4 regions of the Anaerobacillus sp. MEB173 genome follow, and region 3 is predicted to be linked to each of the others. Evidence: riboswitches for the same ligand, from Rfam matches in the RefSeq annotation. Region 3 holds a riboswitch; each other region holds the start of a gene.

Region 1 (7,427 bases), on a different contig from region 3:
CTATTGGATCTCTTTTTTCAAGTGCTTGATAAATATCAATATGGTATTGTAACGTTTGTTGTAGATCCCTGTCTTCATAAGGGATTTGCTCCAATACTTTATCATGAAAATTTTGTAACGGTTCAATAATCCCTTCAAATAACGGATTTTTTGCACTTAATGCGATAATTTTGTGAAACTCTTTATCCAGTTCAGAAGAATCTTCTGTCGGTAATTTTTTCATTTCTTCAATAATTTCTCTTAATTTTCCTAAATCTTCATCTGTAATTTTTTCAGCCGCTAACGTTACCAGCCCTAATTCTAAGGCAATGCGGGTTTCAATTAACGATGGGATATCTCCGACTGAAAGCGCTAACATCATTGAAAATGGTTTACTCCCAATTTTGTCAGAGAAAAACGTACCATTTCGTGTTTTGCGATTAACAATCCCTAATACTTCTAGTGAAGTAAGTGCTTCTCGAATCACAGGTCTACTTACATCACACGTTTCCATTAATTCTAATTCTGACGGTATTCGATCTCCTGGTTTTAGTTGTCCAGTTAACAATAAATCAATAATTTCATCGATTACCTGCTGCGAAAGTGTTTTTCGACTAATCGACTTTATATCTACTTCTTTACCACGAACCATGTTTCTACCTCCCTATACTACCAATATACAATAAAACAAAGAATAATAAAAAGAAAAAATATTATTTGTAAGACAATTTTAACATTTTAAATTAAATAACAGTAATTGTAATGATTTCCATAACTATATTTGCGACCTTATTTTGAAATGAATGATAAAAAACTGGCTAAAATAAAGGATGTTGACCTGATTTAAGCCGATATTATGGTTATCAGGCCGTCTACTTTTATGATAATTCATTCAAAATTTCATCATTAATAATAGATGGTGGCCGTTCTCCAGTTAGACCCTTCACTAGATTTTCTGCTGCCAATGTATCCATCGCTAACCTTGTTTCTCTTGTTGCTGATCCAACATGCGGCAGTGTCACAACATTTTTCATCGATAATAAAGGGTTGTTTCCATTAAGAGGTTCATTCTCATAAACATCACACCCTGCAGCCAGAATATCCCCCTCCAGTAGAGCATTTATGAGCTCCTTCTCATTGACGATTCCCCCTCTTGAACCAACAATTAAAATAGCCGATTCCTTCATCAGCTTAAATTGTTTTATACCAATCGAATTTTTCGTTTTCTCTGTCAATGGAGCCATCACACAAACAAAATCTGATACTTTCAACAGTTCGTCCAACTCACAATAAACCGCACCATAGCTTTTCTCAGAGAATTCATTTCTAGTACGATTATTGTACAGTACCTTCATATCAAATCCTAAGCTGGCTCTTTTAGCAATTGCAGAACCAATCCGTCCCATGCCGATGATTCCTAATACTTTATGGTGAACATCAACACCATAACGACTTTCATCAATTTTGTTATTCCATTCATTGTTTTTTACAAACTGGTCTAATTCAGGGATTCTTTTTGCTGTTGCAAGTAATAACCCGAAGATTGTATCTGCAGTTGTATCTGTTAATACATCTGGGGTATTTGTAGCCATGATCTTTCTGCGACTCAGTTCAGTTAGGTCAAAATTATTGTAACCAGCGGAAGTATTACTAACAATTTTTAATTGCGGAGCTTTATCCAAAAGATCATGATCAATGACTAAACTCGAACCTAATAGGCCTTTGGCATCTTTTAACTCCTCTATAAAACGCTGTTTTCCACGTAATAAATCCGGTGTTTCATCTTCAAAATAGGTTACTTGACAATAGTTTTCAATATATCTTTTAGTTTCTTCAGAGATTTTTTTATAGACGATCACTTTAGGTTTCAATTTCGTTTATACCCCCTTTAAATCTACTTGCTATGAGATAGTAGCCTTCCTCCGTATAAAATATAAATCGCAGATCCTGGTCAGTTCTCTCATAACAATAAACGAAAATGATACATTCGTCGATCACTTCTAAATTTCTTTTTGCTTTTTCTTTATTTGTTCTCTGGATTAATTACGGAGGATAATGAAAATTAAATAGGCAATATAGACTACGGCGAGAATCATTCCCTCTGTTTTTCCAACTCGATATTGCGTTCTTGAAAAAACTAACAACAAAATTGTGATCATAATCATCAGCATCACATCAATAAAAACCTTACCGTCAACAATTAACGGGGAAATGACTGAGGCTGTACCGAGCACAAATAATATATTAAAAATATTACTTCCTACAATATTTCCTAATGCAATTTCACTTTGCTTTTTTACCGCTGCTGTCACAGATGTAACTAATTCAGGTAGGGAAGTACCAATGGCAACAATCGTTAATCCCACCAACGTTTCATTCAATCCAAACGAATACGCAATTTCTGTACTACTCTTCACAACGAAATCCCCACCAAAGATAATGGCTGCAAGCCCTATAATTGTATAAAAGATACTCTTGCCCCATGTACCCTTTTTCGTTATTTCGTCTGCCGAGGACTGATTACGGTCATTTCTGGCTACCTCAAAGATGTAATACATAAATATGGAGAAGAACAATAAGAAAATGATCCCGTCACTTCGGGTAATTAAATTCTCATCCATCGACTGTAACGATATATCTGAAATAAGGACTAACAAAGTAAAGCTCGCTAACAAGGTAAAAGGGATTTCTTTTCGAATGGTTTCACTTTCTACCTTCAAAGGATTTAAAAATGCTGTAATTCCAATAACGAGAGTGATATTAAAAATATTACTCCCAATGACATTCCCTAATGAAACACCTGAACTGCCTTCTACTGCCGCTATGATACTCACTGTTGCTTCAGGAGAACTTGTTCCAAATGCAACAATGGTTAGTCCAACTAATAGCGGAGGAATCCGCAGTAAACCGGCAATACTTGATGCGCCATCAACAAATAAATCCGCTCCTTTAATTAATAATGCGAATCCGACAATCAAAAGGACATAGGCCATTTTCTAACGCTCCGTTCTTTTTCCACTATTGTACTATTTATCGTATACTAAAGAACTACTTTCATTCACTAATTTTTAACAGGAAAATAAACAAATAAAACCCCCGAACCAAGGCAACTTGGTTTCGAGGGTTATTCTTCATAGTATTTATCGATTAACCATCCATTCTGGTTTCCCAAAGCCTTGGAAGTCACGGTCGATAATTTCTTCAAATTCAGGTGATTGAACTACTTCTTGAATATCTTTTGCGAATTGAGCATCCAGATCTGCAGTTTTTACGACAACACGGTTTCGGAAGTCATCTGGCATATCTTCTAATGCCAATGCTGACAGCAAGTCCATTTGAGCGGCTAATGCAAAGTTCCCTGGTACTGCTGCAACATCGACACCATCAACAGCACGTGGTAATTGTCCTGCTTCAATCGGCTGGAGCTTTAAGTTTTTCGGATTTTCTACAACATCTTTTTCTGATGCTGTTAGTTGATTAATTGTCCCATCAACTGTAATTAAACCTAAACCTTCAAGTAACATTAATGTTCTAGCTAAGTTTGTAGGATCATTTGGAAGTGCTAACTCACTGCCTTCTTCAATCTCATCAATACTATTAAACTTGTTAGAATAGATCCCCATTGGAGCCGTTGGAACAACGACTAATTCCGATAACTCTAAACCATGTTCAGCGGCAAAGTTCTCCATGTAAATCTTATGCTGAAATAAGTTTGCATCAAGTGACCCATTTCCCAGAGCAATGTTCGGCTGTACATAATCACTAAATTCAACAACTTCAATTTCATATCCTTTTTCTTCTAATAAAGGCTTGATTGCGTTTGACACCATATCGGCATACGGACCAGATGTAGCCCCAATTTTTAATTGTTGTTTTTCTTCAGCAGGAGCAGATTTATCTCCGGCATCAGACGTTGTTTCTTCATTACCTCCACAAGCTGCTAGTATACTTGTAAGTAATAAGACTAATAATAGCGAAGTTAATTTCTTCATTTTCGTTTCCCCTTTGATGTGTTATTTTTTATCAACAAATCTTGCAATTCTATCACCAGAGAATTGTATAATTTGTACAATACAGATTAAGATAATAATTGTTGTAATCATTACCGTATCATCATAACGGTAATATCCAAAGCGAATGGCTAAATCGCCAATTCCGCCTCCTCCTACAATACCTGCCATCGCCGAATAACCAACTAAACTAATAGTTGTAATTGTTAAACCTTGAATAAGACCTGGACGCGCTTCCGGCAGAAGAACATCTTTAATGATCATCCATGGTGTTGCACCAACTGAAACGACAGCTTCAATTACCCCTTTATCAATTTCCCTTAATGATGATTCAACTAATCTTGCAAAAAAAGGCACTGCCGCTACAGATAAAGAGACCGAAGCTGCCTTTGGTCCAATTGTCGTCCCCGCGATTAATTGTGTCAGTGGGAGTAATGCTACTAGTAAAATAATAAACGGAATTGAGCGGATTAAGTTTACGAAAAAGCCAACAGTGCTCTTTATCGTAGGATTTTCTAAAAAGAGACCACGATCTGTTACAAATAGTAAAATTCCTAATGGTAATCCGAAAATTACCGCAACACTTAGAGCTATGGCTACCATGAGTACTGTTTCTAAAAAGGCTTTATTTAACTCTGGCAGTAGATTAACTAACGTTTCTAAGATCATGAGCGATCACCTCCAAACTTTCAGTACGATTGCGAATCGCTTCAATCGCTCTGTTAACCTCAGCTTGCTCACCAATTAGTTCCATAATAAAAATTCCAAGAGGTACTTCTTTGATATATTCAATCTTTCCATGGAGGATATTTCCACTAACTTCGAAATTTTTAAAAATATCAGAAATCACTGATTCCTCTGCGATCGTTCCTTTGAATTGAACTTTCACAATACTTCCTTTACGGTTATCAATTAAATGCTGTGGTAAATCAAATTGTAAAACGCTGTTAATAAAGTCCTTCGTCAAAGGTTGCTGCGGTGATGAAAATAAATCATAGACATTTCCTTCTTCAATGACTTTTCCATTTTCCATGACTGCAATACGATCACAAATCTCTTTGACTACTTCCATCTCATGAGTGATTAAAACGATCGTTAAGCCAAATTCACGATTTATCTTTTTTAATAAAGATAAAATGGACTTTGTTGTTGTTGGGTCAAGTGCTGACGTAGCCTCATCACAAAGCAATACTTGTGGATCATTAGCAAGTGCTCTTGCAATGCCCACCCGCTGCTTTTGACCACCGCTTAATTGCGACGGATAATGATCGCTTTTACTTGCAAGTCCAACCATGTCCAGCAATTCATCAACTCTACTTTTTATTTCATCTTTAGGTTTACCAGCCGCCTTTAAGGCAATTGCAATATTTTCAAAGACTGTTTTTGAACTAACTAAATAAAAGTGTTGAAATATCATGCCAATCTTTTGTCTCGCTTCTCTTAATGATTTTTTATTTAACTGTGTTAGTTCAAGCCCATCTATCTTTATTTGACCAGATGTAGGCTTTTCCAGTAAATTCAAGCAGCGTAATAGCGAGCTCTTTCCTGCACCACTGTAACCTACGATTCCAAATACCTCTCCTTTTTTTATTGATAAGGAGACATGATCAACACCTACCACTGTTCCTTTTTTTGTTCTATATTCCTTCACTAAATCCGTTACCTCTATCAAAAGGAACACCTCCTAAAAACTATTTGAATATAAAAAAATAAGAGTCTCTTTATCTGAAAAGAGGCTCAATCGTCACGTACAATTAATTAGCCTTATCTTTCAGAATAAAGTATTCTGCAGGAGTTAGCACCATCCCATCTCGTTGGAGGTTGCTGGACTTCATCGGGCCTGTCCCTCAGTCGCTCTTGATAAGTTATTCTATAAAATTATTATTATGATAATAAACCCAAGTACACACATTGTCAATATAGTTTTTTTTACACTAACGCAATAGAGAGCGCTTACATTATTGATATATCCGCGAATTATCAAATATTTTTTTATTTTCTAACCCTTCAACATTTCGCCAATTTATAACATTTTTACCGAGATTACTCTCCTGATACTAAATGATTAAGCTCCTCGATTGAGTCATGGATTGAAAGTAACTCAAAAAAAACAACCCTTTTTGTAGTAAAATGGTGAAAATACTCATTAGAGTTTCGCAACTGATTGGCTTCATATTTAAGATGATGGTCTAAATCATATACTAATACATAATGCCGCCCCGGGATTGTAAAAGAAGGATCATTCAGAATCGATTGAAATGATTGGATGACTTCCATAATTAATTTTTTTTCTGATTCAGAAAAATAACCTGGCTCAGCTACGTATTGCAAATTTCCTAAATGAAGCACAATTCTTTGCATAATTGCATTCTTTTTCTTTAACAATAAAAAGTGACGATATTCACTTAATTTTACTTTATGATACTTCCATTCTCTCTCCTGAAATGAAATGATCTCACCTACCTTTTCTGTTCCCTGTCTTAACGCTAAGTACTTGGAAGTAGGTACAGGGGCAGTAGCTTGCTTTATATGTAAAATACCATTCATTGTCTCAGCTAACACTTCCCCGGCTATACGGAAATTTGGATAAAGCTTTTCTTTGATTAGCGGCGTAAATTTAGGTGGTAAAATAAAAAAATTTATCAATGATGAAACTGTTAGACCGATCGTAGTTGTTCCTAGTCTCGATAAAAACGTTAATAAGTAGTCCCCTTCAATATCTGGTACCATGACAACAGCTGTCAATGTTGCTACAAGAATCCCATCGTGAAGCTTAAGCTTCTGACAAAAGAAAATTGTCAAAAACGCAGCTAACGTATAAGAAAGGACTGATTCTCCTAACCATGAAACGAGAATAACGGCCCATGCCGCACCAATTGCTGACGCCGGAAAACGGACAAATCCCTTTTTTATCGAAGCAGATGCTGTCGGTTCAATCGTTACTATCGCTGCAATAATGGCAAACTCTGCCGGCAGATTAAGCGACAAACAAATTAAGGCTGTTAATAACACGGAAATGCCTGTTTTTATAATTCTGCGACCTATTAATCCCTTCACATTCTCACCTAATTTCAAATCCTAGTATACTTAATGGTTATTTCTATTATACAGACTTTTCCGTCAATTGTAACATTTGTGCTTCTCATCGTTAATAGGTCTACTTCATCTTCTATAAATGATATTTTTTGAATTTCAGATAAAAAAATTCCGCTTTTAACATATCAGTTAAGAGCGGAATTTATACTTCCCCTTACATTTTATCCATCGTTGTTACCTCAATTGCTTTTTTCATAATCTCAATCATGGTAAGTAATTGCTCATCTGTACTAGCTAATGGTGGCATAAATACAATGATGTCCCCAAGCGGTCTCGTTAACATCCCTTGCTTTCTCATTTCTAACGTCGTTTTGTATGCTACTCTTTCTTCAAAAGGAAAGG
Region 2 (7,427 bases), on a different contig from region 3:
ACCCTTGGCTCTTATAACGATCAACAACCTGTTCAATCACCTCGATTGGTGTATCATCAAAGAATGGCTTAATTGATTGTGCGATTTGTTCAACTGAGCTTGTTTCTACCCACTGTTGGCCTTTATAAAGTGCTTTTGTAAAACGTTCAACAAGATCTTTGTTTTTCTTTAGATAACTTTCTTTTGCCATAAATACGGTATAAGGGACTTCGCCAGATTCTTCTCCGAATGAAGCGACGATATGACCGATTCCTTCATTTTCAAAAAGTGTTGCTTGTGGTTCAAATAACTGAACATAATCACCAGTACCAGAAGCAAAGGCACTCGGGATATTGCCAAAGTCAATATGTTGAAGGAGATTTAAGTCGTTATGCGGATTAATTCCATGCAGTTTGAGTACATGTTCACCAACCATTTGCGGCATACCGCCTTTACGTTGTCCAAGGAATGTACTTCCTTTCAATTGATCCCATGAAAAGTCTTCAACTTTTTCCCGTGAAACAAGAAATGTGCCGTCAGTTTGAGTAAGTTGTGCAAAATTAATTGCTGGATCATTTGCCTCTTGGGCATGGACATAGATTGACGTTTCAGCACCAACTAAAGCAATATCCGCTCCACCTGAAAGTAAAGAGGTCATTGTCTTATCGCCACCCCAAGCTGTTGTTAGCTCTAGGTTTATTCCTTCCTCCTCAAAAAAGCCTTCAGAAATAGCTACATATTGTGGAGCATAAAAAATAGATCGTGTCACTTCTGCAACCCGTATTTCATCACCTTTATTTTTGGAAGAGCAACCGACAATGGCAGCCATCGTTACTAGCAGGATAAACAAAAGTGATAATGCCTTACCTATACTTTTCATCTGAATCCCACCTTAATTTTTATATTTGTTATTGTTGTGATAGTGTATGAACAGAGATGAAAATGTGTGTTAGCCTAAAATGAGTTAAAAGTTAAAAGTTAAAAGTTGAAAGTTAAGGGGGGATCTTTTTGGAGGGAGAGATCATTCTTAAAAAACGAATTCCTTCACCACATCCAAAAATTTTGTTGTTTGAAGTAACGTATGTCAGTCAGGGGTTAAAAGTAAAGGGATTACTTGCTGAACCGCAATGGGCAGAACAATTTCCTGGATTTCTTTATTTACGCGGGGGGATAAAAAATGTGGGCATGGTACGGATAGCGCGGATTATTCAATTTGCCTCAGAAGGCTTCGTTGTAATGGCACCTTACTATCGTGGAAATAAAGGGGGAGAGGGGAGAGAGGATTTTGCCGGGGAAGACCGCAATGATGCATATTCAGCCTTTCAATTGCTAGAAGTGCATCCGAAAGTCATCACATCGCAAATTCATGTTTTTGGTTTCTCGCGAGGTGGCGTAATGGCCTTATTCACAGGGATGAAATTTCCGATCATTCAATCGGTCGTTTGTTGGGGCGGGGTGTCAGATATGTTTTTATGCTACGAAGAGCGTGTTGATTTACGTAAGATGCTAAAGCGTGTCATTGGAGGAACCCCAAATAAAATGAAAGACCAATATGAATGGCGGACACCGTTACAAAACATCGAAGAGATTACAATGCCGGTCTTACTCATACATGGAGCCAAAGATAAGAATGTCAGTGTCGAGCATACATATCGTTTAGAAAAAGCATTAAATGAAAATGGAAAAGACGTAACGACCTGGATTTTCGAAGATTACGATCACTTTTTCCCATTAGCAGAGAATCGAAAAGTGGTGGAGGAGTTGTGTGAGTGGTTGAGGAAAGGCAATTTATAATTAATAATTTATAATTAATAATTGTTTGATGGTAAAGAAGATTTAGAGTATGGCTTCGAAGTTCTAAAAAAAAAAGAGTCTCGTTATTGAGACTCTTTTAATTATTAATTATTAATTTTTAATTAAACACGTGGTCCTGCGTTTTTGATTTCGTCTGATACGTTGTCAAACTTCGTGAAGTTTTCTTTGAATTGTAATGCAAGCTCAGTTGCTTTTTGGTCGTAATCTTCTGGGTTAGCCCATGTTTGCTTAGGTAATAGTACTTCATCAGGTACACCTGGGCAATGTTGTGGTACATGTAAACCGAAGATCGGATCAACAACAGTTTCAACGTTGTTAAGTTCGCCTTGAAGTGCCGCTTGAACCATTGCACGAGTGTAAGAAAGGTTCATACGTTTACCTTCACCGTAAGCACCACCAGACCAACCAGTGTTCACTAAGAATACTTGAGCATCATGCTGTGTAATTTTTTCTCCAAGCATTTCAGCATAACGGTATGCATGAAGAGGTAAGAACGGTGAACCGAAACATGTTGAGAATGTTGCTTCAGGTGATGTAATACCACGCTCAGTACCAGCTAATTTACTAGTATAACCTGATAAGAAGTGATACATCGCTTGTTCTTTTGTTAATTTACTGATTGGAGGTAAAACTCCGAAAGCATCAGCAGTTAAGAAAATAATTGTGTTTGGATGTCCGGCAACACTTGGAATGACAGCATTTGGAATTGCGTCAATAGGATATGCAGCACGGGTATTTTCAGTTAATGAAACGTCGTCATAATCAGCTAATCCAGTTTTGTCATCAATTACGACATTTTCTAATACAGATCCAAAGCGGATAGCGTCCCAAATTTGCGGTTCTTTTTCATATGTTAAGTTTACGCACTTTGCGTAACAGCCGCCTTCAATATTAAATACACCAGTAGGGGACCAGCCATGCTCGTCATCACCAATTAAGTTACGGTTAGGATCAGCAGAAAGTGTTGTTTTACCTGTCCCTGAAAGACCGAAGAATAAAGCAACATCACCTTCGTGGCCAACGTTAGCAGAGCAGTGCATTGAAAGAATATCTTGCTCTGGTAACAGGTAGTTCATGATTGAGAAGATCGATTTCTTAATCTCACCGGCATATTCAGTACCACCAATAAGAACCGTACGCTTCTCGAATGAAATAATAATAAATGTTTCTGATTTTGTTCCATCGATTTCAGGATTTGCTTTAAATCCTGGTGCAGAAATAACTGTGAATTCTGCTTTATGATTTTCAAGCTCTTCTTGAGTTGGACGAATAAATAATTGATGAGCAAATAGATTATGCCAAGCAAACTCATTAATGACTTGAATTGGTAGTTGATAGTTTTTATCTCCACCTGCATATGCTTGAGTAACAAAGATTTCATCACGTTCTTTTAAGTAGTTAAGAACCTTTTTATATAGATTTTCAAAAACCTGAGAGCTAATTGGCTGGTTAACGGAACCCCAATTGATTTTATCGCGTACTGAAAGTTCATCTACTATAAATTTATCTTTAGGTGAACGACCTGTATATTTTCCAGTTGTTGCAAGAAGGGCTCCAGTAGCAGTTAGCTTTCCTTCTTTTCTCATTAAAGATTTTTCAACTAATTGAGATATTGGAAGATTTAAATTTGTATTCTTCCCATTTAAAAGATGATCTAATTCAGTATCAAAGCTGATAGTACTCATTCGCAACAAAACCCTTCCTTAGTTAATTTATATATGTTTATCATATGCATTCGATTTGTTGTTTGATTTAAAAATAGTATAACACATTATTTTAATTAGTCTATACTAATGATCAATTTTTTTCATTTTGTTTATAATGATTACAGAACAAGACCAACTATGATGAATAGCTTCATTATTATAATGTACTAATTAAGCCAAATAAATCTTTTACTAAACCTTAATAAAAAAACGTAAATTTCAGACATTTCTTCTGGCAATTTCATAGTTTCATTTTTTGCCAAAGCCGCATAGGATATGTTAGGAAAAAGAGGAGCTGATCTTAATGTTAGAATTTGGCATGTTTGATTTAGCGACTATAGCAGCCGTCGTTGCAGCCCTTGTTACAGTTGTAGGGAATGCTTTTAATATTGATAAAAAATATCGCGCCTTGCTTGCAGTAGGCTTTGCTTGCATTATTATCTTTGTTCCGCAAGAATGGAGCAATCAAGTACTAACTGCTCTCGTTATTGGTCTCACCGCTAGTGGTGTGTATAGTCAAGTGAAACCGAGAGAGTTTGAGGAAAAGTTACCGAATGAAACACAACAGCAATCGACAACAAACCGTCATGATGATACGCCGTACTGATGTTGAAAGTTGAAAGTTAAAGGATCTCGATTTTCGAGATCCTTTTTTATGTCTATGCTTTGAAGACCACAATACCCTCCTCTAAATCCACAAAATCAACTTTTAACTTTTAACCAACTCTAAAATAGAAAAAGTTGACATCTTTTTCTAACTGCGATATGATATGACGCGAACGGATACTCTTATCCCGAGTCGGTGGAGGGACAGGCCCGAAGAAACCCAGCAACCAACACCTGATGGTGAAAAGGTGCTAACCTGCAAGACAGATGTCTTGAATGATAAGAGGCGAAAGGCAATCGAGTAAACACCTTTTCCTCCAATTGGAAAAGGGTTTTTTTAATGTCGGCGAAGCATACTACAACTAAGGCATTAATATATAAATGAAGGTCTTTACGTTTAACTCACGTAGGTGTGAGGGAAATGAGTACCGTATCAATTTTTGGCATATCCTAATGAATAGATATGCAAGGGAGGTACATATAAAATGGCAGAAATGAAAACTCGACGATTATTTACGTCGGAATCAGTAACTGAAGGACATCCAGATAAAATTTGTGATCAAATTTCAGATGCAATCCTCGATGCGATTTTAACAAATGATCCAAATGCTCGTGTTGCTTGTGAAACGTCTGTAACGACGGGGCTTGTACTAGTAGCTGGAGAAATCTCAACATCTACGTATGTCGATATTCCCAAAATTGTTCGTGAAACCGTGAAGGGTATTGGCTATACTCGCGCAAAATATGGATTTGACTATGAAACGTGTGCAGTATTAACTTCGATTGATGAGCAATCTCCTGATATAGCTCAAGGTGTAGACCGGGCATTAGAAGCACGTGAAGGGCAAATGACTGAAGCGGAAATTGATGCAATTGGAGCTGGTGACCAAGGTCTTATGTTTGGTTATGCGGATAATCAAACACCTGATTTAATGCCATTACCAATTTCTTTAGCTCATAAATTAGCGCGTCGTTTAACAGAAGTACGTAAAGAAGAGATTCTTCCTTACTTACGACCTGATGGCAAAACACAAGTAACAGTAGAGTACGATGAAAATGGGCAACCGCTGCGTATCGATACAATTGTTATTTCAACGCAACATCATCCTGAAATTACGCTTGAGCAAATTCAACGTAATATAAAAGAACATGTTATTCTACCAGTGGTACCTAAACAGTTAATTGATGAAGATACAAAATATTTTATCAATCCGACTGGACGTTTTGTCATTGGTGGTCCACAAGGTGATGCAGGACTTACAGGTCGTAAAATTATTGTTGATACGTACGGTGGATACGCTCGTCACGGCGGCGGGGCATTCTCTGGTAAGGATGCAACAAAAGTTGACCGTTCAGCAGCATATGCCGCTCGTTATGTAGCGAAAAATATTGTTGCCGCTGGCCTTGCAGACCGTTGTGAAGTTCAACTTGCTTATGCGATTGGTGTTGCGAAGCCTGTATCGATTTCAGTTGATACATTTGGAACAGGCAAAGTGTCTGAAGAGGTTCTAGTGGAAGTTATCCGCAGTAACTTTGATCTTCGCCCTGCTGGAATTATTAAAATGTTGAACTTGCGTCGCCCGATTTTTAAGCAAACAGCAGCATACGGCCATTTTGGACGTACTGATGTTGACTTGCCATGGGAGCGTACTGATAAAGCGGAAGCATTGAAACAACAGGCGTTGTCTTAATCATAGAAAAAAGTTGAAAGTTAAAACTTAATAGGGTTTGTAATCTCTTAGAAGAAACAAACATAACAAAAAGCAAAGGTCACCGGCCTTTGCTTTTTGTTTCAACTTTCAACATTCAACTTATAATAACTTTCATGACTATACTCATATACTAAGTAGTAGAGGATGTTACTTATTTTGAAGCGACTTGTAATATTGTCCCTTCTCAACATACTCTCTTCTTACACGTGCCATATCTTTTAGATCAGCTTCATTTAAATCTCTCACCACTTTTGCCGGACGACCGAATGCCATCGAATTTGGTGGTATTTTCATTCCTTGAGGAACGAGGCTGCCTGCACCAATAAATGCTCCTTCACCTACTTCTGCACCGTCTAATACGATTGAACCCATTCCGATTAAGGCATTTTTTCGAATGGTGCAGCTATGAAGGACGACCTGGTGGCCAACTGTCACATCATCTTCTAAAATTAACGGGTAAGCTGGGCTTTGATGTAGGGTAGAATTATCTTGTACATTCACTCGGTCTCCAATAATCGTTGGTGAAACGTCGCCACGAATAACAGTATTAAACCAAATGCTTGATTCTTCACCAATTGTTACATCGCCAGTAATCGTTACATAATCAGCGATAAATGCACTATCAGCAATTTTAGGTGTTTTTCCTTTATATGGGTATACCATGTTTTCATCCATCCTTTTGTCTATATGTTTTACATTAGTTTAGCAAAAATTACATATTGTGAGTAGTGTTGGACATTTTCAATGAATGAAGTTTGTAATTAAAGGGGGAAAATAGAAATATGTGGAAGTGGGAAAGTGATGATCCAAGAGGGGTATTTATTATTGTTCATGGTGCAGGTGAATATCATGTCCGATATGAATGGTTAAAAACTAAACTAGTAAATGAAGGTTTTCACGTGATTCTCGGTGATTTGCCAGGGCAAGGGAAAACAAGAGGAATAAGAGGGCACATTAAAACGTTTGATCAGTATATTGAAACGATTGAAAGTTGGTATGAAGAAGCAAAGAAATACAAATTACCCATTTTTTTATTAGGACACAGTATGGGTGGATTGTCTGTGATTAGAACATTGATGGAAAAAAAATTAGCGATTAAAGCTGCCATCCTTTCGTCACCTTGCTTAGGTCTCGTGAATCCCCCTGGAAAAGCAAAAGGGGCATTTGTTAAAGCTTTAAATATCGTAACTCCTTCTGTTCGCTTTAACTCTGGACTGCCACCGGGATCAGGGACAAGGAGTGAAGAGATGCGACAAAGAGATTTAAAAGACCCACTCTTAGTTAAAAAAGTGTCTGTTCGCTGGTATGCAGAACTTTCGAAAGCAATGAAACTTAGTCATCAGCATGTAGAAAAGTTTCCGAACGTACCATTACTCGTACTGCAAGGCGGAGAAGATTTAATTGTAAAAAAAGAGGAGGTTAAAAACTGGTTTAATCATTTACGTATCGACGAAAAAATGTATAAAGAATGGCCAGGACTCTATCACGAAGTATTCAATGAGCCAGAGCAGGAAAAAGTATTCCAATATCTACGCTACTTTGTTGATTTACAACTTCATCAATTTTAAATTTTCAAAAAAGGGGGTGAGTTGTTGAAGGTACCAAATCG
Region 3 (7,427 bases):
AATGTAGCTGCTTCCTTGTAAGCCTGATCCGAAACAACATACATCGAACCACCAGCCTCAGGAACATCTTCAAGAGTACGATCGAGCATTCTTTCAATTAGATTTAATAAGTAATCGTCTGTATTCATATTAGCCTCCGAATCAATATATTCCTCTATATCATTTTTAGTATGTACTTAATTTTAAAAAAGCTCAGACTTTTATCTGAGCTTCTTCACTATGTCAGACCATTAATGATCCCGATTCACGATATAATTCATTACATGCTTTAAGAAGGCAGTCCTGCGCGGGACTTTTTGCAGCGCTTCAATCGCAGAACAGTAATGGTCCCACATCGCCTTTTTGGCACCTTCGACTCCTAGGATCGAAACAAATGTTGAATTATTGTTCTCTCCATCCTTTCCAGGCGTTTTCCCGAGTAAAAGAACATCGCCTTCAACATCTAACAGGTCATCTTTAATTTGAAAGGCAATGCCGGCATGATGTGCAAAAGCTTTCAACGCTTTAATTTCTGTATCATTAGTATTGGCAAGAATCGCTGGCATAACAAGGGAAGCTTCAAATCCGATTCCTGTTTTGTAAAAACACATGATATTCAATTCCTCAAGCGTCAATCGTTTCCCTTTCGAATCTAAGTCCATGAGCTGGCCTTTGCACATGTCCGCCGTTCTTCGGGTTGAATATTGAATTAAGCGGAGTACCGATTTTGCATCAAATTGATGAAGGGAAGCTTGTTCCTCGACAGCCTTCTGAGTGAGAAAAAGACCAGTAAGTTCAGCTGTTGCCACATTATATATGTTGTGTAAAGTTGGTCGGCCTCTTCGAATTGAAGCATTATCCTGAGATGGCAAGTCATCATATATGAGTGATGCTGTATGCATATATTCCAACGATTTTAATAGAGGTACGACTGCTTCCTGATCAAAGCCATATTCATTAACCGCCATCATCCAAGTCATTATTGGTCTTAGTCGCTTACCGTCCCCTTCAAGGCTGTAATTTGCTGCATCTGTAATAGGCTCTTGCAAGTCCAGGCTACTAGAATGCTTTGGAATCGCTAGTGTGCTGTTAATTTGAAATCGTACCGTTTCGACAGTCTCGAAAAATTGCTCCCTCTCCATCTTTTCATTTCTCAAAATTGTAATGACGTGGTCTCTAAGCAGCTTATCGAAAAAATCAACATCAACTGCTTTATGTACCATATGCTGGATGAGAGAGTTGAAAGATGGCATTTGACCAGTAAATAACTGCATGATTTCGTAGTATTTTGAAGCTCCAAGTCGTTCCAAGCAACGTTTTAAACCGTTTATCGCCCGATCCAGGATAACTTCACGTGTCATATCATCAGAATGATAGACATGATGAATCAAGTGGGAGATTACCGCCCAATATAATTCAAACGGATTGATCAGATCATTACGCACAGTAGAATATTTTAAGTAATACGTATACGGTGTGACTCGTTCTTCTTTCAAGTCATCAAACATATCCGTAAAATCATCGGCCAGCTGATTGTATAGGCCGTAATAAAATGTTCGGCTGTCAATGTCCTCATCCTCAGGAGCATTAATCAAAGACCGGACAATTAAGCGTGAGGATGCCGACTTTAAAATACTTGGTATGTAAATCTCTTCATTACTATAATGAGAATTTGCTAGATTCTTATCTCGGTCAACCTCTTGAGATTGAAAAAATACATACGCTTGCTCGTAAAAATGGTTCCGCGACTCCGGACTTTGACAAGCAGTAATATATTCAAAGGCATCACGCAGCTCTGAATGGATATATATCATTAAATCCTTGTTAGTTCCTGTCCAATATCCAAGTTCTCGGACCGAACCAGTAAGCAGTGTGGAACGGATGAAAGTAGAATATTGCTTTTTCTCATCATGAGATAGAACGTTCGCATCAAGAAGATCATCAATGAATGGATACGTGATTCCATATGCATAGCCAAGTCGAATTGCTGTTTCAAGCTTCTGTGTGCGTTTTTGTGAAGAAGTTCCCTCATCCATTTCTTCTAGTTCATGCATCAAGACACCGGCAATAATTTTGATAAGTTTTCGCTGGGCATCTTCGGCATCCATCCCTTCTGGAAGGCGAGAAGCAACAGTTTTTAATTTGCTCATGAGCCAAATCATCGTCGATTCAAGCCTTTCTTTTTGAGCAAATCGGTACAGCGAAGCAATGCTGTATGATTCGTTTTTTTCACTGGCTATTGCTGAAATAAGGTGATGCTTTAGTTTATTAACTGCCCGAGTAATCCTCTCCTGTGTAGCAGGTGTTCCCAAATCCTTTCCTAGATCACGCATAAAAATATAGGAGATACTCCGTTCCAAATACCGATCCAACTTCCCAGTGACATTCAACCATTTGATGTAACTGTAGTACGTTTTAGAGTCCTGTTTTTCATTTCGTCGTGACAACAATGAAAACAATGAACGACGGCGGATATGCTCTTTTTCCCATGATTTGAAATCGATTGTTAATGTTTCGATATAACTCTTGTCAATGACTTGAGCATAAAGCGCTTTGTAATATTTCGTTGCCTTCTCCTCAGCAAGCTTATAGTAAGCATCTTCGTTTTGTAGTAACTCCTCATTCATACAATTCAGTACCTTTCCTCATGGTCTCTTTTCTCTATTTGTATGCAAGTTGAATCATTCTAAGTCAAAAAGGATTAGCCATCACGGATCAATGCACAATAGGCAAAAACTCACCATGTTCCGTCCATGTCCCGCCTTCTGATAAGGAGGAAAGTCGCTGCATGATGACTTTAGTTTCTTGTTCATCAGCTTGCCAAACTGCACCTTGGTCAATAGTCATTGGGTACACTTTTGCCGACTGTGCACCTTCTTCATCAATTGCTACTTGCAAGACTGCACTTTGTCTGGCAGTCTCTACTGAACTTGTTGTAAAAATAAAATTACCTAAACTGTAGGCAATCAGCTTCCCATTATAATATTCAAGCCCTTGCAACACATGAGGATGAGCACCAATTACCAAATCGACGCCTAAGTCGATCAATGTATGAGCCATTTCCCTGTCAGACGTACGAGGATAGTCCGCTAACTCTTCACCCCAATGCATATAAACTATCGTTATGTCAGATGCATGAACTGCTTGTGAAGCAACATCATATACTCGCTCGACTTGATAACCACTTGCTAAACCAGGCTGATTCTCTCCGGCATACCAAGAAACTGCTGGTAACACTGAACTAAACCCTAGAAAAGAAATCGTCTTTCCTCTGACTGTCACTTGTTTTGCCCTGTATGCTTCAGCTTCGTTCATTCCACCACCTACATAGACAATCCCTTCCTCAGTAAGGTGATGTAATGTATCCGTAAATGCCTCAATTCCGTAATCCAAACTATGATTATTGGCGACAGTAACAAGATCAACTCCTGCCCATTTCATTCCTTTGATAAGGTTAGGATGACTTTGAAACGCATAACTTTTATTTGAAGCTACCCCTTTTTCACTTACAGCTGTTTCAAGGTTAACCATGGCAATGTCACTTTCCTCAAGATATGGTTTTGCCTGTTCCCACGAATATTGATAGCCATACTCTTCTATGTAAGGAGCGACTTTCCCGGCAGCCATCGTATCCCCTGCAAATGAGAATGTAATTGGTAGGGCGGGTTCCTGTTCACTTTCTGTTACAGGTACTGTATCCTGCTCTTTCCGATGATCTTGCTCAGCTGTTTTTTCTTCTTCGGTGCCGTTTGCTGGTGCTTCCACATCATATTCAGTCTCTTCCTCACTATGATTTGTACATGCTGTTATGATTGAAATAAGCACAATTGCAATTACGGTTAAATACCATTTCTTGTTCATAGTTCTCCCCCAAATTGATTAATAGACCAATTTCGACAAAACGATATTTCAAAAAGCGATAGAGTGTACTGATGATGAAATTCAGTTCTGTCATTTAAGATTTCTACTTTTCTGCTTGAATTTACCATATTGATAGATTAGTGTCCAATTGCCGGAAAAGCGCAGGTGCTGGAGCTGGACAATTAAAAAAAGGATACCTCAAAGTAAATCTCTCCTCGATTGTTACAAAACATAGATGCGGCAACATCTATATTTTCGAGGGGATTTTGCTTTGTTTCAAGGCATCCTATACTCTATCTATTATTAAATTCCGCAAGCTAGCGTTCCGTTTTTTTGGAAATACTTCTGATGATATTCTTCTGCTTGATAAAACTCTTTTGCTGGAGAAATTTCAGTCACGATTTTTTTACTGCTTTTCTGATTTAGCTTAGATTTTATCCTCGCTGCTACTTCTAGTTGTTGAAGGTTTTGAAAGAAAATAACAGAACGATATTGCGTTCCTACATCGATACCTTGACGGTTCATTGTAGTCGGATTGTGGCATTCAAAAAATTTTATGACTAGCTCTTCGTACGAAATTTTCCACGGATTGTACCAAATCTCGATAGCCTCAGCATGTCCTGTTGTCCCTGTTTTTACTTCCTCGTATGATGGACTCTCAACATGTCCGCCTGTATACCCTACTCTTGTTTCTTCCACTCCGCGAATCCCTTCAAAAAATGCTTCAACACCCCAAAAACAACCTGCTCCAAATACTGCTTTTTCCATTTATTCTCGCTCCTTTTTTTGAGCGATAAAGCTTCCTTCCATAAGAAAAACCTCTCTAAATAGTAGAGAGGTTATCGTATATGTATACGATCCTCTCATCTCCCAAGGTTACAAACCTTGCAGGAATTAGCACCGTTTAAATCAATCATTGATTTAATGGTTGCCGGGTTTCAAAGGGCCAGTCCCTCCACCACTCTGGATAAGAAGTCTATCGCTAGAATTTTTATTTGTTGTATTGAATTTTATATGATCCATTATTATTTTGCAAGTCTTTTTATATGTGCAAAACTTTTTTTATAAATAATTTCTACAATGTAAGCATTTACAACGACAAAACTTTCATGAACTAATATTCCTATTACACATTTTCAACCCCCACAATAAATACGTCATCCCCTATTTAAACCGCATTCTCAAAGGCTTTAATGGACATGTAGATCGACTTCCTCCCTAATTTATTATTAAAAGTGAGATGAGTAACATTATATTATCGACAATTTCCAAAAAATGAAGTCGAAAAAAAGGCATTGAATCATTGTACATAGTGAGTTAATATAAACATCGTTCAGTGATTGTTACTATTTTACAATCAGAAAAAAATTACGATGAAAACATTTTGAAAGGATGAGTATTGTTGTTAATTACAGAAGTGGTAGCACACAAAGGAACTGAGGAAGCGTTAAAAGAAAAGCAATTTATGGTCAAGGAAATTTTGGAGTCAGAAGAGCTTAGCCATGGTTTACAAAACCCTGATCTTATCATTCTCTATGAAAAGGTAGAATGGAGAAAAATTGTTTTTCTAAAAGAAACAAATGGTATTGTCGAAAATAAAGTGAAAACTGAAGAGTTTGTTAAAATTATTAAAAATGAAAAAAACTCCTCCTCATCAAAATGTCTTAAAGTATACTTATTAAGCGAAGAACAAACACTGAATTCGGTTATTAAGGAAATTCAACGTAATTATTAATTTTTTTACTCGTGCACCTAAGACAACAAACATCAATTGATACGATACTCAACGGGAATGTCTCACTAGTGACAGCTCTCCTCAAATACATCACTATGCTGTACGGCTGATATGGTGGTTTGAGGGACTGCACTAATAAGGCATTCCCTTCTTAGATACAATAACCTCCCTATTCTTCAAAAACTTCTAAATTATTTTAAAACTACCCACAAATTGTTCCCGAGCTTTATCCAATGATCAAGTTGGCATGTTGCTGCAAATTTATTGACATTGACCAACGGGTCAGATAGTATGTAGGAAATATTTTTCTACAGAGGAGTATAAATTTGTGTCGATTAGAGTCATGATTTTTCTTTTCATTTATTTTATTCTAAGCTTTTATGTTGCCTACAATGGCTGGGCATGGTTAAAAAAAGTCTATGGATTTCGCTATAAAAAAACATATTTTCTCGTCATGTTTTTTATTTCAATTTCATTTTTCCTTACGCGGATGATCGTCGTTCCTGGTCTTAGTTGGGTCGCATACGGTTGGCTTGTGATGTTTGCTTATGGACTTGTCCTTTTTCCTGTTATGAATTTGATTTACTTTTTGACGAAAAAAAGAGCGATAAAGTGGTTAGGATTTGGCGTTCTTTCCTTTTATTTGTTCGTTTTTATCTATGGTTCTTACAATATGTGGAACCCTGTTGTCGTGAGTTACGATATCGAAATCGAAAAAGAGACAGAGCTTGATGAGTTAAAAGTCCTGTTAATTTCTGATATTCATTTAAGCGAAACGATCGGCAACCGTTTTTTAAACAAGTTGATCAATCTCTCAAATGAAGTTGAACCAGATATCATCTTTTTAGCTGGTGATGTGATTGACAATAGTATCGAACCGTACTTGAAACATAATATGGGAGAAATTCTTTCTGGATTACATGCCCCGATGGGTGTATATGCCGTGTTAGGAAATCATGAGTATTATGGCGGTGATATTCCAATCTTCATGGACGAAATGAATGACATAAATGTAGATGTATTAGTTGATGAGGTAACGAGTGTAGAAGACCTTTTTTACATCGTTGGTCGAAAGGATTATTCGGTTCGTGACAGAGAGAACATTGCTGATCTCACCATAGATCTAAATCAGGACATGCCAGTCTTTTTAATCGATCATCAACCGAGACAATATGACGAAGTTGCCGCTGCCGGCGTGGACTTGATGGTCTCTGGGCATACGCACAAAGGTCAATTGTTTCCAGCAAATTTAATTACAAAATCAATGTATGAAAATCATCACGGGCACCTGCAGAAAGAGCAACTCCACACGATTGTTTCCTCAGGCTTTGGCATTTGGGGACCTCCATTTCGAATTGGAAGCAGGTCTGAGATTGTTGAAATCAATGTTCGTTTTGTACATTAAATAGCCCCTATCTCCAGAGTTGAATAGGGGTTAAGTAGAATAGCAAGACCAAAGTGGACATTTGGTACGCTATTTTATTAACATATGCCTGTTTTAAACGCTCGCGGACATGAGGTACTTTATTTCCTCTAAAACAGTGGATTTCTACTGATTTTTGGTTGAATAACGTACCTGATGTCCGCTTAATTTTAAAATAGAGCCTTTTTGGTAGAGATAAGGGCGCTCATGTCCGCTTAGAATCCTAACTCATCACCCACACACATCTAATCCAAGTTATCTCTGTTTACATCATCACGATCCCTCTAATAACTCACGTGTTTTCTCTAGTATCTCCTCATCTTTTAAGCGAAACTTAAATTCGACGCGTCTCGATGCTTGATTGCTATAGTTCCCTGCTTCATCTGTCCGCCCGTCGGTATAGGACTTGGCGTTTACTGTTAATTTCTC
Region 4 (7,427 bases), on a different contig from region 3:
CGTATTTGTTTGTATTACTTGAGCCCCAGCTTTAACATAAGCTTGGTGGATCTCTTTAATTTGTTGACCATGGGAAAGGTTCAACTCTTCAAAACAGCGGTCAATTTGCTTTGAGTACAAGAGCGTCCCCATTGCTCCGTCCCCGATCAATACCTTACTTTTTAAATCTTCTAACAGTCCCATATTTTTACCCTCTCCCATATGAAAAGACGTCTCATCCTAATCTATCATACAACTTTTTAACCATTAAACTTGCTCTTTTTGACGCAATTTTGCAAATGCCTGATCAAAATCTGCAATTAAATCGTCAACCTTTTCTAAACCGACTGAAATACGTAATAATCCATCACTGATGCCTCTTTTTTCACGCTCATCTTTCGGCATTGAACCGTGTGACATTGTAGCCGGATACGAAAGAATGGATTCAACTGCACCAAGACTAACAGCAAAAACAGGAATTTTTACATATTCTACAAACCTCTTAACAGCTTCATAGTCTTCTAATTCAAATGAAAATACCGCTCCATGCCCGGTTGCCTGCTCTGCTTGAAGCTGATAGCCCGGATGAGTTGGAAGCCCGGAATAATAGACATTCTTTACTTCAGGTACTTCATTTAGCCATTTTGCAAGAACGTCAGCAGCCTTGGATGAGTGCTCCATACGTATGTGTAATGTCTTTAACCCGCGCAGAACAATCCAAGCATCTTGAACACCTAACACTGCCCCAAACGAGTTCTGTAAAAACTTAAACTGACTGGCTAATTCATCATCATTGACTACAGCCAAACCAGCAATTACATCACTATGGCCACCAATGAACTTCGTAGCACTATGAAGGACAACGTCTGCCCCAAGCTCTAATGGACGTTGTAAGGCAGGTGTCATAAATGTATTATCAACAAATGTTAAGCAATTGTGTTGTTTGGCTAACTTCGAAATTGCTTGAATATTGGTAATCTTTAATGTAGGATTTGACGGTGTTTCCACATAAAGAACTTTTGTATTTTCTTGAATATTAGCCGCGACTTCTTCAAGGTTAGTCATATCAACAAATGTATGTTCAATTCCGAGTCTAGTTAGAACTTGGGTTACAAAACGGAATGTTCCGCCGTATACATCCTTCGTTAAAACGACGTGATCACCTTGTGATAGAATCATAAATGAAAGAGAAATAGCCGCCATTCCTGAAGAATAAGCAAAACCGTGGCTGCCTCCTTCAAGACTGGCAATCGTCTCCTCAAGAGCTTCCCTCGTAGGGTTACCAGAACGCCCGTAATCATATGGTCCAAATTCTTCAACACTTTTCTGATGAAACGTTGATGCATGCTGAATCGGTACACTAACTGCTCCGGTTAGTTCATCGTATTTATGATTGTTATGCAATAATCTCGTTTGAAAACTGTAAGTTTCGTTACTCATTCTCTCCACCCGCTTCCTTTGCTTTCGCAAATGCTTGATTTAAATCTGCTATTAAATCCTCATAATGCTCAATTCCTACTGAAAAACGGAGAAGTCGATTACATACCCCGTATGACATCCTAACTTCCTCAGGAATATCCATGTGAGTCTGCGTAGCGGGATACGTTAGTAAACTTTCAACTCCACCTAAACTTTCAGCAAAAGAAATAAGTTGCAAGTTTTGTAAAAATGGATTGACCCAATTCTCATTTTTCACTCTAAAGGAAATCATCCCGCCTCGACCTGCATAAAGAACATCTGTAATGCAATCATGCTCAGACAAGTAGTCAACAATCTTTTTTGCATTCTTTTCGTGCTGTTCCATTCGAAGAGCTAATGTCTTCATCCCTCTAATGACAAGCCAACAATCAAAAGGTGCTAACGTCGCTCCAATTCCATTGTGGTAAAAGAAGATCTTCTCACAAAGTTCTTCCCCTTTTGCAACGATAAGACCAGCTAGAACATCATTGTGACCAGCTAAATATTTTGTTGCACTATGAATCACAATATCCGCTCCATCCAGGATTGGCTTTTGGATATACGGGGTATAAAACGTATTGTCCACAATGAGTAATAGACCATGTTTCTTAGCGACTTTACTTACTGCCGCAATGTCTGTAGATTGCATTAATGGATTTGTTGGGGTTTCAATAAAAATTGCTTTCGTCTTTTCGTTAATTAAGGTTTCAAACTCTTCTATGTCTCTACTGTCACCATACGTAAACGATAGTCCCCATCGTGTCCACCCCTGTTCAAACAAGCGGTATGTACCGCCATAAAGATCTTGGGATGTTAAAATTTCGTCTCCCTGTTCAAATAATGATAGAACGGTTTGAATTGCAGCCATCCCTGAACTGCAGGCAAAACCTCTATCCCCTTCTTCCAATTTGGCAATTGCCTGCTCTAATATCTCACGAGTTGGATTACCTGTTCGCTGATAATCATATCCCGTTGATTGACCTATCCCTTCATGCCGGTATGCAGTAGAAAAATAAACAGGAGGATTAATTGTACCTGTTCTTGTTTCACTTCGATTGCCGATTTGCGCTAATGTCGTTTGTACATTCTCTTTACTCATTTATGCTCTCCTCCTATGTAGTTCCTCGTATGTTATAAACGAAAATTATAATAGAAAAGCCTTCTTCTAAAAAATAAGAAGAAGGCGTACTTTGTTACGTCACTCCTCTTATCTTTCAAGTTGCTTCAGCAACTTGGTGGAATTAGCACCTGACCAATATAAAAATTGGCTGGTTGCTGAGATATCATAGGGCCATTCCCTCCATCTCTCTTGATAAGAATAATTTTAAATTCTGAATATTAATATGTTGTAATTAAATTACACTAAATTTTGAATTAATGCAATAGTATTTACATCATTTTTCTAAGTTTTTATCATGAAAACGCTTTAATATACGAAAGCGAAACGGCTTATACTTTATTCAGGTGAAACATCAATTTCCAGTTTCTCCTCGTTGCCACAAACACATCGTTTAAATCCCGTGTCATACCCACCCTCTTTGTTAGGTCGCCCTCTCAATATAAACTTTTCTCCACATTCATTACAACGAATGACTACTCGATAACGCTCCGCGGCCATAAAACACATCTCCCCTTCATATTAGTACGTATTAACATAATGACCAAAGTCGGATGAATTTATAATTAAAAATCAAGTTTAGAGTTTCGAATGTAGAGTTTAGAGTTATTTTCATGCTATTTCAAAGACGCTTCTTAAGTAAACTTCGTTGAATTAACTTTCAATATTCTAAACTCTAAACTCTTCACTCTAAACTCTCCACTCTATTTGCTGCTTTCACTTTTTTCAGTGCGAGCCACCAGAGGAATACCATAAACGGTATCATTATATAAATCCAATTCGTATGAAACGATAACAGAATATAGTCATATGTGCCATGGAAAAGCCAAGGAATAAATAAGGATAAGCCAATCCAAAATCCTTTCCGGTGTCCTTTTTGATCAAACTTTGCTTTTCCTAAATAATAACCCATCAGCACACCGAACAGAGCATGACTTGAGACTGGTAATAAAGCACGTCCTAACGCTTGTTCAAGTCCATAGGCAACTAAGTAAAAAATATTTTCTATACTTGCAAACCCTAAAGAAATCGCCACACTGTATACTATCCCATCATAATGCTGACTAAATTTCACATGCTTATATACAGTATAGTATAGGATAAACCATTTAAAAAACTCCTCAAAAAACCCAGCAATAATAAAAGCCTGAGCTAATGAAGATGTTAAGAGACCCTCTTCTTGAAAAGCATATTGAATAACCATGATCGGAAATACTAATAGTGACCCTATAATAAAACTGCGTATCACCATACCAATAGGCTCTGATTCAAATTGGTCTTTCAAATAAAAATAGCAGAGTAATGCAACTCCAGGTGCAACCCCAGCGGAAATAACAGCAAACATGAGTAAACGTTCCCCTTAGCTTTCATTGAATTTATTGATTGTCGTATGTAGAAAATTATGGTATGAATAATGAAATAAAAACATCATCTATGCTAATGGTATCATGTAATTTTTATTATGAAAATGTACAACTGTTACGAACTATCTATGAATTACCAAATCATTGGAGGTCTATTATGAAAAAAATTTTAGTCATTCATACTGGCGGGACGATTGCGATGAGTGAAGATGAGGAAACTGGTGCTGTAAAACCGGGCGAAAAAAATCCTTTGCATATAACTGTACAATCATTAGCTAACTTTGCCTATATTACGGAAGAGGATTTTCTTAATTTACCCTCTCCGCATATGACACCTGATCACATGTTTAAATTAATGATACGTATCACCAAACGAATTGATACTGAGCATTTCGATGGAGTCGTTGTTACTCACGGGACCGATACATTAGAGGAGACAGCGTACTTACTTGATCTTCTGTTACCAACTGAAGTTCCTGTGATCGTGACTGGAGCAATGCGTTCAAGTAATGAATTAGGATCAGATGGTCCACATAACTTAATTACTGCCGTCAAAGTTGCAGCCCATGATGAAGCGAATGGTAAAGGGGTTCTTGTCGTCTTTAATGATGAAATACATACAGCTAAGAATGTAACAAAGACACATACAAGTAATGTCTCGACGTTTCAAAGTCCACAATACGGTCCAATTGGGATCGTGACAAAACGCGGTGTCTTTTTCCATCACGTTCCAAAATCAAGGGACCGTTATACAATTAAGCAACTATCCAAAAAAGTGATCCTTTTAAAAGCCTATGCAGGTATGGACAAAGAACTACTTCAGGCTGTTAACCAATTGAATATTGATGGGTTAGTGATTGAAGCTCTTGGCCAAGGAAACTTACCTCCGGCTGTTGTCCCTGATTTAAAAAAACTGTTGGATAAAAAAATCTCTATCGTTCTCGTCTCCCGAAGTTTTAATGGCATTGTGCAAGATACTTATGGTTATGAAGGCGGGGGTAAACAATTAAAGGATATGGGGATTATTTTTTCAAATGGATTAAATGGACAAAAAGCAAGACTGAAACTGATGGTCACATTAGAACAAACAAACGAACAAGCCAAACTCCAAGAACTATTTCTAAAATAAGTTTAAAAACGGTGAAGTTTAAAGTTTAAATAAGAAAACACAGGTGTCAAACAGTTGCGATACCTGTGTTTCTTCCTTTAAGGGGGGTGGGTTAATTTTCTTATAATGTTTAATTAACTTTTAACTTTTAACCGAGTTTTCTTAACATGATTTCCTTTGCAATCAAATCTCCATGAAACCGGCCATTTTCAATAAAAATCTCATTTGCATTATTACCAGCTGCAATGACGCCAGCTATAAATATTCCTTGTATATTCGTTTCCATCGTTTTTTCATTAAATAATGGACGTCCTGTTTCCGCTTCAATTCCGACACCCATGTTTTTCAAAAAAATGTGATCTGGATGATACCCAATCATGGCAAAGACAAAATCAGCCTTTGCATAATGTTCTTGACCATCGTGCTTATAGAGGACAGTATCATCTGAAATTTCCTTCACATTTGCACGGAACACCATTTTTATTTTTTCATGATTGATTAATGAAACAAATTCCGGCAATATCCACGGTTTAATACTACTAGAAAATTCATTGCCACGATAAAGTACAGTTACACGTGCACCGACTTTCTCTAATTCAAGCGCTGCATCTACAGCCGAATTTTTTCCTCCAATTACAACAACATCCTGATCATAATACGGATGCGCTTCTTTAAAGTAATGAAATACATGTGCCTTATCTTCACCGGGAACATGCAATTGATTTGGATGATCATAATAACCTGTGGCGACAATGACAAATTGCGCATCGTATGTACAACGTTCCTTCTTTCGATTCCACGTCTCGACAACAAATCTATTCTCCGCTTTTTCAACCTTTACAACTTCTTCATATGTTTGAATACGGAGCTTTTCCCGTTTGGCAACTTCACGATAATATGTAAGTGCATCATTTCGCTTTGGTTTTCTTTCAACAGTTAAAAATGGAACCCCGCCAATCTCTAATTTTTCGCTTGTACTAAAAAATTGCTGGTGTGTTGGATAACGATGCAATGCATTGACGACATTTCCTTTTTCAATAATTAATGGTGTTATCCCATGGCTTTTAAGAGCAATCGCAGCCGCTAAACCACATGGACCTCCTCCAATAATAATTACCTCTTCCATTCCAATTCGCCTCCCTCTTTTATAGTAATCATCCCTTTTAAAAAAATCAAAGAAGATGGTGATTTACAACAAAAAAACAAGTGAAATCATTTTACCATTCCACTTGTTTTCTGACGTTTAAATATTAGATCCACCCTCTGAACCTAGAAGCCTCTGCCATTTTTCGAACGCCGATCATATATGCTGCTAAACGCATATTAACTCGTCTTGACTTTGATAGATTATATATATTTTCAAATGCATTAACCATTACTTTTTCAAGCTTTTGTTCAACCTCTTCTTCAGTCCAGTAATATCCTTGGTTATTCTGTACCCATTCAAAATAAGAGACTGTAACACCACCGGCACTTGCTAGTACGTCTGGAACTATTAGAATATCGCGCTCTGTTAATATTGAAGTTGCTTCAAGAGTTGTTGGACCGTTAGCAGCCTCGACCACGATACTGGCTTTTATGTTATGTGCGTTTTCTTTTGTGATTTGATTCTCAATAGCTGCCGGAACAATAATATCACAATCCAACTCGAGTAGTTCTTTATTTGTAATCGTATTTTTAAATAGCTTAGTTACCGTTCCAAAGCTATCGCGACGATCAAGCAGGTAGTCAATATCAAGTCCCTCAGGATCATGCAGGGCACCATATGCATCTGAAATTCCAACTACCTTGGCTCCAGCATCATGCATAAATTTTGCCAGGAAGCTGCCTGCATTTCCAAAACCTTGAACAACAACTCGAGCACCATTGATATCAATTCCTTTTTTCTTTGCTGCTTCACGAATACAAATCGTAACTCCTTTTGCAGTAGCGGATTCACGACCGTGTGAGCCACCTAATACAATCGGTTTTCCTGTAATAAAGCCAGGAGAATCAAATTCCCTAATACGACTATATTCATCGAACATCCAAGCCATAATTTGTGAATTCGTAAATACGTCAGGGGCGGGGATATCTTTGGTTGGTCCAACAATTTGACTTATTGCCCTTACATAACCACGGCTTAACCTTTCCAGCTCTGCAAAAGACATTTCACGGGGATCACAAACAATTCCCCCTTTTCCTCCACCATATGGCAAATCAACAATTCCAGCTTTTAAGCTCATCCAAATCGAAAGTGCTTTTACTTCTTTTTCGGTGACATTTGGATGAAATCGCACTCCTCCTTTGGTAGGTCCAACTGAATCATTATGCTGAGCCCTGTACCCTGTAAAAATTTTTGTAGAGCCATCATCCATCTTTATCGGTATTCGAACTGTCATCATTCTCAATGGTTCTTTCA

The links. Region 3 has a riboswitch for S-adenosylmethionine ahead of msrA (peptide-methionine (S)-S-oxide reductase MsrA). Riboswitches for the same ligand answer to the same signal wherever they lie in the genome.
Region 1: it holds a riboswitch for S-adenosylmethionine, as region 3 does, so the genes downstream of both, ACJ2A9_RS07430 (methionine ABC transporter ATP-binding protein) here and msrA (peptide-methionine (S)-S-oxide reductase MsrA) in region 3, are expected to answer to the same signal.
Region 2: it holds a riboswitch for S-adenosylmethionine, as region 3 does, so the genes downstream of both, metK (methionine adenosyltransferase) here and msrA (peptide-methionine (S)-S-oxide reductase MsrA) in region 3, are expected to answer to the same signal.
Region 4: it holds a riboswitch for S-adenosylmethionine, as region 3 does, so the genes downstream of both, ACJ2A9_RS10360 (methionine biosynthesis PLP-dependent protein) here and msrA (peptide-methionine (S)-S-oxide reductase MsrA) in region 3, are expected to answer to the same signal.

Annotation. Positions count from the first base shown of each region.
Region 1 covers NZ_JBJMAU010000002.1:576,251-583,677, forward strand. Annotated here, with positions in the region: gene ACJ2A9_RS07405 (FadR/GntR family transcriptional regulator) at 1-631, opposite strand, end outside; gene ACJ2A9_RS07410 (2-hydroxyacid dehydrogenase) at 858-1,850, opposite strand; gene ACJ2A9_RS07415 (calcium/sodium antiporter) at 2,019-2,972, opposite strand; gene ACJ2A9_RS07420 (MetQ/NlpA family ABC transporter substrate-binding protein) at 3,120-3,971, opposite strand; gene ACJ2A9_RS07425 (methionine ABC transporter permease) at 3,993-4,658, opposite strand; gene ACJ2A9_RS07430 (methionine ABC transporter ATP-binding protein) at 4,636-5,661, opposite strand; SAM riboswitch class I at 5,751-5,856, opposite strand; gene ACJ2A9_RS07435 (FUSC family protein) at 6,033-7,046, opposite strand; gene bioA (adenosylmethionine--8-amino-7-oxononanoate transaminase) at 7,240-7,427, opposite strand, start outside.
Region 2 covers NZ_JBJMAU010000018.1:20,286-27,712, forward strand. Annotated here, with positions in the region: gene ACJ2A9_RS20050 (ABC transporter substrate-binding protein) at 1-859, opposite strand, end outside; gene ACJ2A9_RS20055 (alpha/beta hydrolase family protein) at 988-1,773, shown strand; gene pckA (phosphoenolpyruvate carboxykinase (ATP)) at 1,896-3,479, opposite strand; gene ACJ2A9_RS20065 (hypothetical protein) at 3,805-4,107, shown strand; SAM riboswitch class I at 4,287-4,392, shown strand; gene metK (methionine adenosyltransferase) at 4,601-5,797, shown strand; gene ACJ2A9_RS20075 (gamma carbonic anhydrase) at 5,966-6,481, opposite strand; gene ACJ2A9_RS20080 (alpha/beta fold hydrolase) at 6,601-7,386, shown strand; gene ACJ2A9_RS20085 (tetraprenyl-beta-curcumene synthase family protein) at 7,411-7,427, shown strand, end outside.
Region 3 covers NZ_JBJMAU010000001.1:133,136-140,562, reverse strand. Annotated here, with positions in the region: gene ACJ2A9_RS00650 (HEAT repeat domain-containing protein) at 1-128, opposite strand, end outside; gene ACJ2A9_RS00645 (polyprenyl synthetase family protein) at 231-2,606, opposite strand; gene ACJ2A9_RS00640 (CapA family protein) at 2,695-3,840, opposite strand; gene msrA (peptide-methionine (S)-S-oxide reductase MsrA) at 4,144-4,608, opposite strand; SAM riboswitch class I at 4,701-4,814, opposite strand; gene ACJ2A9_RS00630 (hypothetical protein) at 5,243-5,575, shown strand; gene ACJ2A9_RS00625 (metallophosphoesterase) at 5,904-6,980, shown strand; gene ACJ2A9_RS00620 (OmpA family protein) at 7,272-7,427, opposite strand, start outside.
Region 4 covers NZ_JBJMAU010000004.1:108,294-115,720, forward strand. Annotated here, with positions in the region: gene ACJ2A9_RS10350 (bifunctional homocysteine S-methyltransferase/methylenetetrahydrofolate reductase) at 1-183, opposite strand, end outside; gene metC (cystathionine beta-lyase) at 247-1,419, opposite strand; gene ACJ2A9_RS10360 (methionine biosynthesis PLP-dependent protein) at 1,412-2,536, opposite strand; SAM riboswitch class I at 2,642-2,756, opposite strand; gene ACJ2A9_RS10365 (hypothetical protein) at 2,894-3,055, opposite strand; gene prsW (glutamic-type intramembrane protease PrsW) at 3,240-3,899, opposite strand; gene ACJ2A9_RS10375 (asparaginase) at 4,076-5,047, shown strand; gene ACJ2A9_RS10380 (YpdA family putative bacillithiol disulfide reductase) at 5,175-6,152, opposite strand; gene ACJ2A9_RS10385 (Glu/Leu/Phe/Val family dehydrogenase) at 6,277-7,427, opposite strand, start outside.